4 regions of the Streptomyces capitiformicae genome follow, and region 4 is predicted to be linked to each of the others. Evidence: riboswitches for the same ligand, from Rfam matches in the RefSeq annotation. Region 4 holds a riboswitch; each other region holds the start of a gene.
The links. A riboswitch is a leader RNA that binds a small molecule or an ion and turns the genes downstream of it on or off. The one in region 4 is predicted to bind cyclic di-AMP.

Region 1 (4,193 bases), 6.0 Mb from region 4:
CAGTTCACGGCGACGGCGAGGTCGGCGATGGTGACGTCCTCGGTCTCGCCGGAGCGGTGGGACATCATGCACTTGAAGCCGTTGCGCTGGGCCAGCTCGACGGCGTCCAGGGTCTCGGTGAGGGAACCGATCTGGTTCACCTTCACCAGCAGGGCGTTGGCGGCGCCCTCCTCGATACCGCGGGCCAGACGCTCGGGGTTGGTGACGAACAGGTCGTCACCAACGAGCTGCACCTTGTCGCCGAGGCGCTCGGTGATGGTCTTCCAGCCGTCCCAGTCGTCCTCGAACAGCGGGTCCTCGATGGAGACGAGCGGGTAGGCGTCGACGAGCTCGGCGTAGTAGTCCGTCATCTCGGCGGCGGAGCGCTCCTTGCCCTCGAAGACGTACACGCCGTCCTTGTAGAACTCGGAGGCGGCGACGTCGAGCGCCAGGGCGATCTGCTCGCCGGGGGTGTAACCGGCCTCCTTGACGGCCTCGAGGATGAGGTCGAGGGCGGCGCGGTTCGAGTCCAGGTTCGGGGCGAAGCCGCCCTCGTCGCCGAGGCCGGTGTTCAGGCCCTTGCGCTTCAGCACCTTCTTGAGGGTGTGGTAGACCTCGGCGCCCCAGCGCAGGGCCTCGGAGAAGGACTCCGCGCCGATCGGGGCGATCATGAACTCCTGGATGTCCACGTTGGTGTCGGCGTGCGAGCCGCCGTTCAGGATGTTCATCATCGGCACCGGCAGCAGGTGCGCGTTCGGGCCGCCCAGGTAGCGGAAGAGCGGGAGGTCGCTGGCCTCGGAGGCGGCGTGGGCGACGGCGAGGGAGACGCCGAGGATGGCGTTGGCGCCGAGGGAGCCCTTGTTGTCGGTGGCGTCCAGGTCGAACATCGCCTGGTCGATCAGGCGCTGCTCGGTGGCGTCGTAGCCGACGAGCTCCGGGCCGATCTGCTCGATCACCGCGAGGACGGCCTTCTCGACACCCTTGCCGAGGTAGCGGTTGGGGTCGCCGTCACGGAGCTCGATGGCCTCGAAGGCACCCGTGGAGGCGCCGGACGGAACGGCGGCACGACCCGTGCTGCCGTCGTCGAGGCCGACCTCGACCTCGACCGTGGGGTTGCCTCGGGAGTCCAGGATTTCCCGGGCTACGACGACGTCGATGGACGGCACGAGCATCTCCTTCTTGGGATGTGACGCGATGTGACGCTGTTTGCGACTAGAGCCTAACCGCCCCGGGACTGTCGGCAGCCGACCGACCGTCCCGTGGACGAAGAGACCGTACCGATTGTTCCATGCCGGAACAAAGGGGAGGGGGCGGGGAAGTGAACAAGGAGGTGACAGGGGGAGGTGACAGGGGGGAGGTGACAGCAGGGCGGCAGGGAGGTGGCGGCCAAGGAGGGCGGGCAAGAAAAAGCCCGCTCCGGTGCGTACGGGGGGAGTGCGCACCGGAGCGGGGAACCCGTGGGGGACAGGGGGGTTGCCCTCACGAGGTCTTCACTAAGGAGGACACGGATGTGAGCGGACTGTGGTTCAGCTGAGGAGCGGCCTGTTTTTCGGCACAGCCGAACCGGTCGCACAGCCCGCTCACATCCGCCCGGTCGTCAGCTCAGGTGGAGCTGCTGGCCGGGGTAGATGAAGTCGGCGTCGTCGATGATGTCCTGGTTCAGCTCGTAGAGCTTCTCCCAGCCACCTTCGACGTTCTCCTCCTCGGCGATGCCGCTGAGGGTGTCGCCGGAGACGACCTTGTACTCGCCGTCGCCCTTCTTGACCTTCTTGCCGGTCGGGGTCTCGACGGTGGCGCGCTCGGAGGAGCGGGAGGCGCGGGTCTCCTGAGTGCTCTCCTGGGTGCTCTCCTGCGAGGAGCCGGAGTTCGAGCCCGAGTTCGAGTTCGAGGAGCCGCTGTCGGAGGCGGCGGCACCGTCGTAGGAGGCGCTGGACAGGCCCGTGCCGCAGACCGGCCAGGCACCCTTGCCCTGGCCCGCGAGGACCTTCTCGGCTATCTCGATCTGCTGGGCCTTGGTGGCCTGGTCGGCGGTGGCGGCGTACTTCGTACCGCCATAGCCGGCCCAGGTGGAGGCGGCGAACTGCAGACCGCCGTAGTAGCCGTTGCCGGTGTTGATGGACCAGTCGCCGCCGGACTCGCACTGGGCGACCGCGTCCCACTCGGAGGCGGTGGCGGCCGAGGCGCTGCCGGCGACCATCAGCGGAGCGGCGATGGCGGCGGCACCGGTGACGCCGACGACGGCGATGGCACGGGCGGCCTTGCTCGGGCGGCGGTGCTTGCCCTTGCTGGAAAACAGCATGGAGTGATCCCCTCACCGACGCCTGCGAGGTGAGCTGTCGGGTTCGGGCCGGTTGAGTTGCCCGGCCGCGCTCGTTCGCCTTTCGGCTCACATCGCGCGGCTTCACCCCGAGCCGGTTCCGGTCGTGCGACCCCGAAGGGCCTCAACTGCCGGACCCGGCACTTACCTTGGGTCCCCCGCTCCTGCCTACGGCGCTTGACGCGACGACTGTTCCCACGCGGCCGTTGACAGGATTCGGCGTGACGACCGCAGGGGCCCGCTGTGGTGCGAGCGGTCACGACCGTAATCACGTGATTCGCCGAATATCAAAGACGATCAGGGGGTCTGTGATTCATCTCCCACCGAGATCAAAACGGGCATTCGGGGGCGAACCATGACCCGAACTCTCGCTACTTTTCGCCCGTTTCGACACCGACTTCGAGGGTCTGACCGGGAAGGATAAGGTCCGGGTCAGTTCCAACCGTGCCCTCGTTCTCGGCGTACAGCTCACGCCACCCGCCCTGAAGGGCAAGGGAGTCCGCGATGGACGTCAGACTGTCCCCTTCGCGGACGGTGTACGAGGCATGGACGGCGTCGACGGTTTCGCGCGCGGCCTCGCCGCCCCGGGAGGCGTGACGGCCCGAGGGCGAGGACGAGGACGAGGAGGATTCGGTACGGGCGTTGTCGTCGGCGCTCTCGTCAGCGCTCGCACCCCGATGGCGACCGCTGCCGGCGTCATCCGCGGAAGAGCTGTCGGATCCCTGCGAGACATCGCTGCCGGAGTCACCGGATTCGACGGAGTCACCGGATTCGGCGGATTCGCCGGAGTTCTTGGAGTCGTTCGAATCGACGTCGGCCTTGATGGAGCCTTCTGCGGCATCCGGGGAAGAGTCGGACGTTTCGGATGAATTGGACGAGTCGGCGGAGCGGGAGGAATCGGGTGTTTCAGGGGATTCAGCCGACTTCGTCGATTCCGTGGAACTGGATGAATCACCCGAGTTCGACGAATCGTCCGCGACACCGGTGTCCACATCGGCGGTACCGGAGTCGCCGCCGAGGTTGTGGAGCAGCCCGCAGGTGGACCAGACGCCGACGCCCTGGTCGGCGAGGATCTTCTCGGCGACGGCTATTTGCTGTGAACGGCTGGCCTGGTCGGGGCTGGTGGCGTAGTCGAGGCCGCCGTAGCTCTCCCAGTTCTCCTGGGTCATCTGGAGGCCGCCGTAGCGTCCGTTGCCGGTGTCCGCGCTCCAGGAGCCGCCGCTCTCGCACTCCGCCACCTGGTCCCAGGTGGTTCCGCTGGCCGCGCTCGCGCCGGTGGCGCCGAGGAATGGGATGGCGATGGCGGAGCCGGTCACTCCGGCGGCGACGAGGAGGGCCGGAGCCTGACGGGGGCGACGGTGACGACCGGTCCCGGAGAGCATGCGGTTGCCTTTCACACGACAGCAGTGACCTGTGCGAAGGGTGTGGCGGCCCTTCGCACTGATGCGTGAACGTATCGGCAGTCGATCAGTTGTCACAAGTTAATGCAGCGTAGATCACGTGAAGATCACAGACTTGAGAGTCTGTCATGTATCGGCGCCGGGTGGGGTACTGCTACTGGCCGCTTACGAGGTACCACCATCGGCCACCCGAACCGGCTTGAACTCCACCGGAAGGGTGCGCAATCCACGCATAATGAGCCCACCGCGCCACCGCAAATCGGCCGGATTCACCGCGAGTTGCAGGTCGGGGAGGCGGGTGAGGAGCGTGGCCAGCGCGGTCTGTCCTTCGAGGCGGGCAAGAGGTGCGCCGAGGCAGTAGTGGATGCCGTGGCCGTAACCGAGGTGCTGGTTGTCGCGGCGGGAGAGATCGAGGGTGTCAGGGTCGTTGAAGCGGGCCGGGTCGCGATCGGCGGCGGCGAGGACGACGAGGACGGGATCGCCGGGAGCGATGTCCT
Region 2 (4,193 bases), 240 kb from region 4:
GCGACGTCGCCCGCCTTCGCCTCGCCCGCGTCCGTCAGCCGGTCTATCTCGTCGGCGACGAACTGGGCCTCGTCGTGCTCGGTGTCGGCGACATAGCCGGTGATCTGCGCACCCGCGCCCGCGTTGGTCCACAGGTTCTTGGGGCGGCGGGACTCGTTGCGCTCGATGACCGCGTTGGCCGCGGAGAGAATCGTCTGCGTGGAGCGGTAGTTCTGCTCCAGCAGGATCGTCGTCGCGTCCGGGTAGTCCTCCTCGAACTGGAGGATGTTGCGGATCGTCGCACCGCGGAAGGCGTAGATCGACTGGTCGGCGTCACCCACGACGCAGAGCTCGGCGGGCGGTACGTCGTACTCGCTGGGCGGTACGTCCACGGGATGCTCGGAGGTGCCGACCAACTCTCTGACCAGGGCGTACTGGGCGTGGTTGGTGTCCTGGTACTCGTCGACGAGGACGTGGCGGAAGCGACGGCGGTAGTGCTCGGCGACGTCCGGGAAGGCGCGCAGCAGGTTGACCGTCGTCATGATCAGGTCGTCGAAGTCGAGCGCGTTGGCCTCACGGAGGCGGGACTGGTAGAGCGCGTAGGCCTGGGCGAGGGTCTTCTCGAAGCCGTCGGATGCCTGGGCGGCGAAGTCCTCCTCGTCGATCAGCTCGTTCTTGAGGTTCGAGATCTTGGCGCTGAAGGACTTGGGCGGGAAGCGCTTGGGGTCGAGGTCCAGGTCACGGCAGACGAGAGCCATGAGGCGCTTGCTGTCAGCGGCGTCGTAGATCGAGAAGGACGACGTGAAGCCGAGCTTCTTGCTCTCGCGGCGCAGGATGCGGACGCAGGCGCTGTGGAACGTCATCACCCACATCGCGTTGGCGCGCGGGCCGACGAGCTGCTCGACGCGCTCCTTCATCTCGCCCGCGGCCTTGTTGGTGAAGGTGATCGCGAGGATCTGGCCCGGGTGCACGTTCCGCTCGCCGAGCAGATGGGCGATGCGGTGGGTGAGCACACGGGTCTTGCCGGAGCCGGCGCCGGCCACGATGAGCAGCGGGGAGCCGGCGTGCACGACGGCCGCGCGCTGGTTCTCGTTCAGCCCGTCCAGGAGCGCCGCCGGGTCGATGGCGGGGCGGGGCGCGCCGTCGCGGTAGTAGGCGTCCCGGTCCGGCGGCACGTCGAACTTCCCGCCGAACAGATCGTCCGGAACCGGCTCCGGAGCGTGATCGTCCTCGGGCGGTGGCGGGTGCTCCTCCTCGTGGCCGCGGGGGGCCTGGAGGTCCGCCAGGAAGCTGTCGTCAAAGAGGCTGCTCATCGCTCTCCGAGTCTAGGCGCCCCCACTGACAGCGAGGGGCCGCCCCGGGAAGTCGATGCACATCACCCACCGCACCCACCTCACAACGGTAAGCGATCGATCGTAGCGCTTATCGCGTCCGAGAGGCTAAGGTCACGAAAACGTATCGGGCATATCGAACATCAACCTTCACAAGGGCCACATGTGTTGGCTAGCGTTTCGCCGGGCCGTACGACCCAACCGGCGAACGTCGCCGGGCCGCACGGCCTCCGCCGAGTCCGGTACGCCTCTCCTGGCTGCCGGAGCCGGGGACCCACCGACCTCTGGGGTGAATCGACCCGACTGCCATGCGCGGCAAGGGTCGTAGGGCAAACCTTCCGAAGCACGCGCCCGAACCCGACAGCTAACTCGGTAGGCGGATTACGGAAGGAGACGCCGAACCATGGCGCCGCACCGCAAGCCGCGTCCGGCCCGAACACGCGCGGGCATACGCACCCCGGCCCTCGCCACGGCCGCCCTCACCTCAGTGGCCCTGCTCTCCCAGTCGGCCAACGCCGCCCCCTCGGCCGACGACAAGCCGAGCCTGGAGGAGGTCGAGAAGAAGGTAGACGACCTCTACCGTCAGGCGGAGTCGGCGACCGAGAACTACAACTCGGTCAAGGAGAAGACGACCAAGCAGAAGAAGAAGGTCGATGCCCTCCTCGACGATGTCGCCGAGCGCACGGAGAAGCTCAACCAGGCGCGGGAGCAACTGGGTTCGTTCGCGGCCGCCCAGTACCGCACGGGGGCGGCCTCCCCCGACGCGGCGTCGCTGCTCCTGGCGGACAACCCGCAGGACTACTTCGACCAGAACCAGCTGATGGACCGGCTGACGGACCGCCAGAAGGGCGCCGTCGACGACTACATCACGCAGCAGGCCGAAGCGACCGAGCAGCGCCAGAAGGCGACCGAGAGCCTTGAGCAGCTCACCGAGTCGCAGAACACCCTCAAGTCCAGCAAGGCCAAGGTCCAGGCGAAGCTCGCCGAGGCCCGTGAACTGCTGTCGCAGCTGACCGCCGAGGAGAAGGCCCGGCTCGCCGCGATCGAGCAGCGCAAGCAGGAGGAGGCCGACCGCAAGGCGGAGGAGCTGGCGCGTCAGCAGGCGGCGGCCCAGGCGGCCCAGTCTTCCCAGCAGACTCAGGAGGCCCAGCAGGAGACCTCCACCGCCACGGCCCCCGAGACGAACACGTCCACGACCACGACGGTCGAGGACTCGACGTACGCTTCGAAGGCCGCCAAGGCCCTCACCTTCGCCCGCGAGCAGATCGGCAAGCCGTACGTCTGGGGCGCCACCGGCCCCGGCTCCTACGACTGCTCCGGCCTCACCCAGGCCGCCTGGAAGGCCGCCGGCGTCGACCTCCCCCGCACGACCTACGACCAGGTCAACGCGGGCACCACCGTCTCCCTCGCGAACGCGAAGCCCGGCGATCTCATCTTCTTCTACGACAACATCGGCCATGTCGGCCTCTACATCGGCAACGGCATGATGATCCACGCGCCGAAGCCGGGAACGTATGTGCGGGAGGAGTCGGTGTTCTACGACGGGGAGTCGTCGATCCACAGCGTGGTGCGGCCGGCGTAGGTCCGAAAAAGACCTCAGGGCCTCACGTCCAGAGCACCGCGATGAAGATGTTCGCGGTCGTCAGCAGGCCGACCAGGCCGAAGAGCGGCTTCTCCACCGCCTCCTCGTCCCGCTTCACGTACACCAGCCCCAGGATCACGACCAGCAGGGCCAGCTTCACGCCGATCTTGATGTTGTTGACGGGCTGGCCGTCGGCCTGGTTGAGGCCGACGAGGACGGCGCCGGTGACCAGCATGGTGAGGGCGCCGTGGAGCATCGCGGGGACGAAGCGGGCGGTGCCCTGGCCCATCGCCTTCATCTGCGTGAGGAAACCGCCGAGGAGGGCGGCGATGCCGATGATGTGGAGGGCGACGAAGAGGTGGATGAGTACGTCCATGGGCGGAGCCTAATGAGAGGACCGGGTTCCGCCGGGCACCGGGGCAGGCTGCGCAGCGTAAGCAGCACCTCCGATCACGCCCCGACGATCTTGCATATATGCGCTCCATAGCACCACTTCACCCCCGTCCGGCTCGAAATCACCGCATCGGTCATCGCAGAGCGTGAAGTCGGCGACGCCAGGGCTGGATCACGGTCACATACGGTCATGTCACGGTCGGTGCACGCCACTTCCGCACAAAGCGTTACCAGGTGGACACAGCCAGGCTTAGCGTCCTCCACCAGGTGGCCGGCTCCCCACCGCCGCCCGGGCCAGGGGCGGCAGTCGGACACCACCGCCGAGAAGGTCCGGCGGTGTCCCGCTCCCCCCTGTGCGGGCCGCCGCCGGACGCGTAACCGTTCCCCCAGGCGGTCCGTGCGCACCGACGTACGGACGGCGGTCGTACGAGAGGACATGGAGTCCACGTGGCAGCGCACCGCAAGCCCAGACAGCGCTCGCTCGGCGGCCATACGTTCCGCACCGCCGCGACCTTCGCCCTCGCGAGCGCGGCGACGGCGACCGGGTTCGACGGCATCGGGCACGCCGATCCACAGCTCACGCCGGACCAGGTCAAGGCCAAGGTGAACAAGCTGTACGAGGAGGCCGAGGTCTCCACCGAGAAGTACAACGGCGCGAAGGAGAAGGCCGACAAGGCGCAGGAGAACCTGGAGGAGCTCCGCGACCAGGCGGCCCGCCGCACCGACAGGCTCAACTCGGCTCGGGACGAGCTGGGTTCGCTGGCGGCGGCGCAGTACCGGAACGGGGGCATGGATCCCTCGTGGCAACTGGCGCTCTCCGGCGATCCGGACCAGTACCTGGACCGCGCGGCCCTCGCCGAGCGGGTCGGCGGCAGACAGGCGGCGGACGTGGCGAGCGTACGGCAGCA
Region 3 (4,193 bases), 1.1 Mb from region 4:
CATCGCCCACTCCAAAGGTACGTACGTCCTGTACATTTTTTACGGTTGCCGATCAGAGGAGGCGTGGCCCATGCCCATGAACCGACCGTCGACCCGCTATGTGCTGCCCGAGTTCACCGAGCGCACCAGTACGGGTCACCGGACGATGGATCCGTACTCGAAGCTGTTGGAAGAACGGATCGTGTTCCTCGGGACGCAGATCGACGACACCTCGGCGAACGATGTGATGGCGCAGTTCATGCACCTCGAGTACCAGTCCCCGGACCGGGACATCTCGCTGTACATCAACTCCCCCGGCGGCTCGTTCAGCGCGATGACGGCGCTTTACGACACGATCCAGTTCGTCACCTGCGATGTAGAGACCATCTGCCTGGGGCAGGCGGGGTCGTCAGCCGCGGTACTGCTGGCGGCGGGCACACCGGGCAAGCGGTTCGTGCTGCCGGGCGCCCGGGTGGTGATCCAGCAGCCGGCGCTGACCGAACCGGTCGAGGGACAGGCGAGCGATCTGGCCATCCAGGCCGAGGAGTTGATGCGCAACCGCCGGAAGCTGGAGGAGATGCTCGTACGGCACACCGGGCAGAGCCACGAGCGGATCAGCGGGGACATCGAGCGGGACAAGATCCTCGACGCGGAGGCCGCGGTGGAGTACGGCCTGGCCGACCGGCTCATCCCGAGCCGCAAGACCTCGCGCACGCTCCCCGGCGCGAGGTGAGCCGCCGATGCTTCCACCCGAGTTGCCGCCGTTGCCCGCTCTCACGCGTGCCGAGGCGGAGCTGATCGACCGTTATCTGGACGTGGTGGACCTGCTGGGCCGGATCAATCCGGCCCGTCCCGGCGACACGTACCGCGGACTGCGGGCCGCGCAGGCCCTCGTCGGCAAGGCGACCGCACTGCGCGACGCGCTCGAACTGATGCACAGGCGGGGGGAGAACGAGGTGCATGCCCCCACCCTCGCGCGGGCGCTACGGGTCCTCGACGGCGAGCGCCGCGCCGCCCGCGTCACCCTGCCGCCCGGAACGGAGAGTTGACCGGCACGCACGGCGCGTGCGACCCGGTGGCCGTCTGAACGGAGGCCGGGTCGTGCGCCGTACTGAAGGGTGTCAGGCCCGGACTTGGGGCGGACCGAGTGGTATCGGCGCAACGACGTACTCGCTCATCCCGCTTCAGGCCCCGTGGAGTTGAGCAACATGCCTGCTTACGGGACGGAATATGGCATTCCGATGCTGGTGCGAGCCTCCTTGCGGGGTGGACATCTTCGCCGAAATCGCCCCGTCCACCCGAATATGCAGGTGGTGAGTAAGGCCACAAATCCCCGATTCCGTTGGGATTTTCGGACTTCCGTGCGTCAAGATCCCTTCCTGACGACAAGCCCCCGCCACAGCGGCGGGGCGATCCGGGTGGACGCCGAGTCCTGCCGCCGCCCGGATGACCGGTCGACAGGATTGCATCGGCAGGAGTGGAGGACCCAAGCACGACGGGTCGCCGGAACGGTCAAGCCATGACCGGGCCGAGCAGCCCTTGGGGTGAAGCCGCGTCAGCGGCCGGGCAACTTCGCCAGCCCGAATCCGACAGGTCATCCTTCACAGGCGGCTGACGAAGGGTTGCGCATGACTGCGCTCAATCGTGTCCCGTCGCTGTTGACCCGGGCCGGTACGGCCTCGGCCCTCACCATCGCCGCCGTCGGCGGCAGCATCGTGGTCCCGGGCGTCGCATCCGACGCCGAGGCCGCCACAGTGGCGTCGAAGGCACTCAAGGTCGCGGCTTCCAAGAAGGGCTCCCCTTACAAGTACGGCGCCAAGGGCCCTCGCAGGTTCGACTGCTCCGGGCTGACGCTCTACGCGTTCAAGAAGGTGGGCAAGAAGCTGCCCCGTACCGCCCAGCAGCAGTACAACAAGACGAAGCACATCTCCGCGAGCAACCGCAAGCTCGGAGACCTCGTGTTCTTCCACTCGGGGTCGAACGTCTACCACGTCGGCATCTACGCGGGGAAGGGAAAGATCTGGCACTCGCCGAAGACCGGTGACGTCGTACGGCTCCAGAAGATCTGGACCAAGAGCGTCTGGTACGGCCGGGTCCGCTAGGCCCAACCGTGGGGGCGGCGGGCAAGCTCCGCCGCCCCGGCGGGCGTAACGCGGGCCGTGCCGGATACCCGTACGCCCATGGCCGACGAACGCCCCCACCCCGCACGCGACGAGCGCTTCGAAGCACGTAACGAGACGCACCTCGAACGCGCCGACCGCAACTTCGCCGAACTGCTGCAGGAGTTGCGGGTCACCCAGACCGGGGTACAGATCCTCTTCGCGTTCCTGCTGACGCTGGCTTTCACCCCGCGCTTCCCGGACCTCGACTCGGTCCAGCGCGCCACATACGTCACCACGCTTCTGCTGGCGGTTCTCGCGGCCGCGCTGTTCACCGCTCCGGCGGCGCTGCACCGCTCGCTGTTCCAGCAGAGCGCCAAGCCCGCCATCGTGCGGGTCTCGTCCCGGCTGGCCGGCGTGGGCCTGGCCGTCCTGATGCCCGCCTTCGCCGGATCGGTACTGCTGGTCGTGGATGTGACCCTCGGCAGGGCGGCCGGTGTCGCCGCCTGCGCCGGCACACTCCTCGTGTGCCTGTTCCTGTGGGGTCTGCTCCCGAAGCTGGTGGGGCGGTCCGGTCGCGACGGCGGCTCGTCAACACCGTCACCGTCACCCGCACGGGCTCGTGGAGAGTCGCCCGTCAGGGCTCCTGCGGACCCCCTGCCCTGATCGGTTGCACGGGGACCGTCCATGGCAGTTCGATCGCCACCGTCTTACCGCCCTCACGCGTGGGTCTGACGCTCAGTCTGCCGCCGCACTCGGCGGTCAGCCAGCGAATGATGACCATGCCCCGGCCGTTGTCCTGCTGGACCCCGGCGGGCAGCCGTTTCGGAAAGCGTGGATGACTGTCGGTGACACCGATGCGCAGTTGCTCGTCCCGGTCCAGGGCGATGTCCACGGTGAACGTGGGTGACTGACCGAGCGTGTGCTGGACGGCGTTGGTGGCGAGTTCGGACACGATCAGGCGCACGGTGTCCGCGATGCCCGTGCCGCTCGGCAGGCCCCATTCGGCGAGCACGGAGGCGACGTAGTTGCGGGCCGCGGACACCGAAGCGGGATCGCTCGGCAGAGTGACGGATGCTTCCTGATGATCTGCCATGGCACGGTCGTCCCTTTCCCACGGGACCGATGTCCGACAGGGAGCGGATGGTTCGAGTACGGTCCCGGACTGGTGCTTCGCGCCAGACTGCCACTACCTGGGCCGTCACGGGTGGCGATCGACCAAGATATGCATATATCTGTCGCTCGAAGCAGTGAACTCTCCGACGACCGACCGTATTCAGGTGGACTCTCGGTCCATCCTCTGTCATCACCCGACCTCCGCGCGCCGGCCTGACCACCCCGCGCCTGGCGGAAGGAGAATCCCATGCAATACGGTCCGGCGGTGCGCCGCCGCAAGCTCGGTGCCGAGTTGCGCGTCCTGCGCACCGGATCCGGGCTCACGAGTATCGAGGCGGCCCGGCTGGTGGGCTGGCACCAGTCCAAGGTGAGCCGGATCGAGACGGGCGCCAGTGGGGTGAAGCCCGCTGACGTACGGAAGCTACTGGACGCGTACGAGGTCGGCGACACCGAATTGCGGGGGCTGCTGCTGGCCTTGGCGGGCTCCGAGGACGGCGGGGGGCGGCACAACTGGTGGCACGCGTATCGCGGGGTGCTGCCGCCGACGTACCGGGACTTCATCAGCCTGGAGTCGCAGGCCAGCGGGATACGGACGCTGGAGACCTCGGTCGTACCAGGGCTCTTGCAGATCCCGGAGTACGCCCGGGCGGTGACGCGGGCCGCGGTGGAGGGGCTGGAAGACGACAAACTCGACACGCTCGTGGAAGTGCGGCTCGCGCGGCAGGACGTACTGCGCGGAAATCCGCCGATGGAGCTCAGCGCCGTGCTCGACGAGGGGGTTTTGCGGCGGGAGGTCGGCGGTCCCGAGATCATGGCCCGCCAGCTGGGGCGTCTGGTCGAGGCGGCGGCCCTTCCTCAGGTGCGACTGCAGGTGCTGCCGTTCACTGCCGGGGCACACATCGGCATCACCGGACCTTTCGTCATTTTCTCATTTAGGAGCACTTCCGATCTGGACGTGGTTGTTCTCGACCACTTGACGAGTAGCCTCTACCTGGAGCG
Region 4 (4,193 bases):
GACGCCGAGCCCGCCGGCCTGGACGGCGTCGCCACGATCATGACCAGGGCCTTCTCCGAGGGCACCGACAAGCACTCCGCCGAGGAGTTCGCCGCCGAACTGGAGCGTTGCGGCGCCACCCTCGACTCGCACGCCGACCACCCCGGCGTCCGGCTCTCCCTCGAAGTTCCCGTCTCACGGCTGGCGAAGGCCCTGGGCCTGCTCGCCGACGCCCTCAGGGCCCCCGCGTTCGCGGACAGCGAGATCGAGCGCCTGGTGGCGAACCGGCTCGACGAGATCCCGCACGAGACCGCCAACCCGGGCCGCCGCGCCGCGAAGGAGCTCTCCAAGCAGCTGTTCCCGGCCGCCTCACGCATGTCGCGCCCCCGCCAGGGCACCGAGGAGACCGTCGAGCGGATCGACTCCGCGGCCGTACGCGCCTTCTACGAGAACCACGTACGCCCCGCCACGGCCACCGCCGTGGTCGTCGGCGACCTCACCGGGGTCGACCTCGACGCGCTGCTCGGCGACACCCTGGGCGCCTGGACCGGCTCTGCGGCCAAGCCGCGCCCCGTTCCGCCCGTGAGCGCCGACGACACCGGGCGGGTCGTCATCGTGGACCGCCCCGGGTCCGTCCAGACGCAGCTGCTCATCGGCCGTGTGGGCGCCGACCGGCACGACCGCGTGTGGCCGGCTCAGGTGCTCGGCACCTACTGCCTCGGCGGCACCCTCACCTCCCGGCTGGACCGCGTCCTGCGCGAGGAGAAGGGCTACACCTACGGTGTGCGCGCGTTCGGCCAGGTGCTGCGCTCCGCGCCCGACGGGTCGGGTGTCGCGATGCTCGCCATCAGTGGCTCCGTCGACACCCCGAACACCGGGCCGGCGCTGGACGACCTGTGGACGGTGCTGCGCACCCTCGCCGCAGAGGGGCTGACCGACGCCGAGCGCGACGTCGCCGTGCAGAACCTCGTCGGGGTCGCCCCCCTCAAGTTCGAGACGGCCGCGGCCGTGGCGAGCACGCTGGCCGACCAGGTCGAGCAGCACCTGCCGGACGACTACCAGTCGACGCTGTACCAACAGCTCGCCGCCACCGGCACCGTGGAGGCCACCGCGGCCGCCGTGAGCGCCTTCCCGGTGGACCGTCTGGTGACCGTCCTCGTCGGTGACGCCGCCCAGATCGAGGAGCCGGTCAGGGCCCTCGGCATCGGCGAAGTCACCGTCGTACCGGCCGAGTAGAGGCCGAGTAGAGCTGGGGCAGAAGTACGCGCATTACGGGCCCCTGGTGACGGAAGAGTCACCAGGGGCCCGTTTGTCCATATTGATGGGGGAGGTTGCACGTCTGCCCTGTGGCGTACGCCTCAAAACCCGTGATGCGTTTGTTATTTCAACGGCGGCCCGCTTAGCGTCAGTCCGGCTGTTCGCCAGCAGTTCGCCGCGCCCGCGGCACCGGACAGTCATCGCCGAGTCCCCGTACGGCGCGAGCCAGGGGAGCCGGGGACCCACCGCAGTCCCTGGGGTGAATCGGACGCCCTTCGCGAAGCGCCGCGAAACGAGGGGCTTCCGTAGGAGACCTTCCTGCTCCGAACCCGTCAGCTAACCCGGTAGGCGAGAGGGAAGGAAAGGACCAGCCTCTTCATGGCGTTCACCCGCGCCCCCGGGAAGCACCGCCGTCCCCGCCGCGTGCAGCGCACGACCACGAGGACCGTGGGCGTCGCCGCTCTCACGACCACCGGTGTCATCGGCACCGTGTCCGTCCCGGCGCTCGCCGCGGAGCCCGCCCCCGAGCAGACCGGCCTGAACCAGATCATCGCGCTCGGTGACACGGTCGCCGAGCAGGTCGACGCCCAGGCCATCGCCCAGCAGCAGGCCGCCGAGGTGGCCGCCGCCAAGCAGAAGGCACAGGAGGAGGCCCGCAAGGCCGCCGCCGAGAAGGCCGAGCAGGAGCGCAAGGCGGCCGAGGAGCGGGAGGAGGCCAAGGCGCGCGCCGCCCGCGCCGCCGAGCGCGAGCGCCTCAACTCCTATGTCGCCCCCATCAGCGGCTCGTACGTCTCCACCGGCTACAAGACCGGTGGCGCCGTCTGGTCCTCCGGCAGCCACACCGGTGTCGACTTCCACGCGGCGTCCGGCACGGCCGTCCTGGCGGTCGGCTCCGGCACCGTCGTCGAGGCGGGCTGGGGTGGTGCCTACGGCAACAACATCGTCATCAAGATGAACGACGGCACGTACACCCAGTACGGCCACCTGTCGTCCATAGCCGTCTCCGTCGGCCAGACGGTCACCCCCGGCCAGCAGATAGGCCTCTCCGGTGCGACCGGCAACGTCACCGGCGCGCATCTGCACTTCGAGGCCCGGACGACCGCCGAGTACGGCTCGGACATCGACCCCGTCGCGTACCTGCGCTCGCACGGCGTGAACGTCTGACGAACCGCTCAGCGCTTCAGGAGGCCCCGGCTCACCCAGCCGGGGCTTTCCTCGTTGCGACGTACGCCTTGTCCGTTGTGAGGTACGCCCTTGTCCGTTGTGACGTACCTCCTGTCCAAAAAATATCCATGGATTCCGACCCGCCATCGGAAATTCCGGCCCGCTGCAATAGAGTCGCTTGAACACACGTCAATCAGCGACGTTTCACGGGGATTAAGGCGGAGGTCGGTCATGCGTATTCCGGCGCACTCGGTATGCACGGCGATCCGTGATGACATCGTCGCGGGTGTCTACGAGCGCGGCAGCCGTCTCACCGAGGAACTGCTCGCGCGCCGGTACGGCGTCAGCCGTGTCCCCGTGCGCGAGGCGCTGCGCACGCTGGAGGCCGAGGGCTTCGTGGTGACCCGCAGGCACGCGGGCGCGTGTGTCGCCGAGCCCACCGAGCAGGAGGCCGCCGACCTGCTGGAGATGCGCATGCTGCTGGAGCCGCTGGGCGCCGCCCGCGCCGCCCAGCGCCGCACCGAGGCGCACCTCAAGGTGCTGCGCGGCCTGGTCAGGCTGGGCCAGGAGCGGGCCAGGCGGGGCAACAGCGAGGATCTGCGCTCGCTGGGCGGCTGGTTCCACGAGACGCTCGCCCAGGCCTCCGGAAGCCCCGCCCTGACCTCGACACTCGCCCAGCTGCGGCACAAGATCGCCTGGATGTACGCGGTCGAGGCGCCGGCCAACCCCGTGGAGTCCTGGGCGGAGCACGGCGGCATCGTGGACGCGGTCGCGCGCGGCGACAGCGAGCGCGCGCGGACGATCACCGCCCTGCACACCGAGCGCGCCACCGCCGCGCACCGGCTCCGATTCCCGAGTGGGCCCGGCGGGCCTGGCGCGCTTGGCGCGGCCGAGCGCCCGGATCGTGTGAGGACTTCGCAACACCCCGTAAACACGCCGAGCCTGCGTCATTAACACGGGAGCCGTATACAAAGAGGGTAGGAATTCGAGGGGTGTTATTTCTGCTGCCCGCAGAACATTTTTCCCTCCTCGCACCCCTCCTCGCGCCATGGAAATGCAAAGGGCCCGCCCGATGAATCGGACGAGCCCTTTTCTGGCCTTTCGGGCCTTTATCGCGTCATTCAGACGGTCTCGGGAAGCTCCTCGAGGCCCTCGGCGACGAGCTTCGCCAGACGGTCGAGCGCGACGTCCGCGCCCTCGGCGTCGGAGGCGAGGACGATCTCCTCGCCGCCCTTGGCGCCGAGGCCGAGGACCGCCAGCATGGAGGCCGCGTTGACGGGGTTGCCGTCGGCCTTGGCGATCGTCACGGGGATACCGGAGGCCGTGGCGGCCCGGACGAAGATGGATGCGGGTCGGGCGTGGAGGCCCTCGGCCCAGCCGACGTTGACGCGGCGCTCAGCCATGTGATGCTGCCCTTCAGGTGTATCGGGTACCTCTAAGAGGTCTAGACCGGGTTGTCTAGACCAGTTTCCCATATCGTGAAGCGTGCCGGAACGGGGCCCACGGCCTGACCGCGAACCGGCGTCGTGCTTCTGTTGTTTCCCCAGACTGTCCCGCGCCGTTGTCGGACGCGAGCCTTACTCTGGGGCCCATGCAGACCTCGTCGGACCGGCATGAGTACCCCGCCCACTGGGAGGCCGACGTGGTGCTGCGCGACGGCGGCACCGCACGCATCCGGCCCATCACCGCTGATGACGCCGAGCGCCTGGTCAGCTTCTACGAGCAGGTCTCTGACGAGTCGAAGTACTACCGCTTCTTCGCGCCGTACCCTCGCCTGTCCGCCAAGGACGTCC

Region 1: another riboswitch for cyclic di-AMP. It lies ahead of CES90_RS35370 (LysM peptidoglycan-binding domain-containing protein); the one in region 4 lies ahead of CES90_RS08535 (M23 family metallopeptidase).
Region 2: another riboswitch for cyclic di-AMP. It lies ahead of CES90_RS07510 (C40 family peptidase); the one in region 4 lies ahead of CES90_RS08535 (M23 family metallopeptidase).
Region 3: another riboswitch for cyclic di-AMP. It lies ahead of CES90_RS13520 (C40 family peptidase); the one in region 4 lies ahead of CES90_RS08535 (M23 family metallopeptidase).

The regions. Positions count from the first base shown of each region.
Region 1 covers NZ_CP022161.1:7,890,611-7,894,803, forward strand. The annotation lists gene eno (phosphopyruvate hydratase) at 1-1,145, opposite strand, end outside; gene CES90_RS35370 (LysM peptidoglycan-binding domain-containing protein) at 1,577-2,278, opposite strand; cyclic di-AMP (ydaO/yuaA leader) riboswitch at 2,283-2,482, opposite strand; gene CES90_RS35375 (LysM peptidoglycan-binding domain-containing protein) at 2,668-3,678, opposite strand; gene CES90_RS35380 (cytochrome P450 family protein) at 3,862-4,193, opposite strand, start outside.
Region 2 covers NZ_CP022161.1:1,679,179-1,683,371, forward strand. The annotation lists gene pcrA (DNA helicase PcrA) at 1-1,292, opposite strand, end outside; cyclic di-AMP (ydaO/yuaA leader) riboswitch at 1,532-1,704, shown strand; gene CES90_RS07510 (C40 family peptidase) at 1,714-2,892, shown strand; gene CES90_RS07515 (hypothetical protein) at 2,915-3,268, opposite strand; gene CES90_RS07520 (C40 family peptidase) at 3,733-4,193, shown strand, end outside.
Region 3 covers NZ_CP022161.1:3,047,107-3,051,299, forward strand. The annotation lists gene CES90_RS13510 (ATP-dependent Clp protease proteolytic subunit) at 77-712, shown strand; gene CES90_RS13515 (hypothetical protein) at 720-1,028, shown strand; cyclic di-AMP (ydaO/yuaA leader) riboswitch at 1,434-1,604, shown strand; gene CES90_RS13520 (C40 family peptidase) at 1,608-2,081, shown strand; gene CES90_RS13525 (DUF6328 family protein) at 2,160-2,744, shown strand; gene CES90_RS13530 (ATP-binding protein) at 2,716-3,174, opposite strand; gene CES90_RS13535 (helix-turn-helix domain-containing protein) at 3,442-4,193, shown strand, end outside.
Region 4 covers NZ_CP022161.1:1,919,968-1,924,160, reverse strand. The annotation lists gene CES90_RS08540 (M16 family metallopeptidase) at 1-1,215, shown strand, start outside; cyclic di-AMP (ydaO/yuaA leader) riboswitch at 1,428-1,602, shown strand; gene CES90_RS08535 (M23 family metallopeptidase) at 1,615-2,400, shown strand; gene CES90_RS08530 (GntR family transcriptional regulator) at 2,632-3,354, shown strand; gene CES90_RS08525 (HPr family phosphocarrier protein) at 3,522-3,803, opposite strand; gene CES90_RS08520 (bifunctional acetate--CoA ligase family protein/GNAT family N-acetyltransferase) at 3,992-4,193, shown strand, end outside.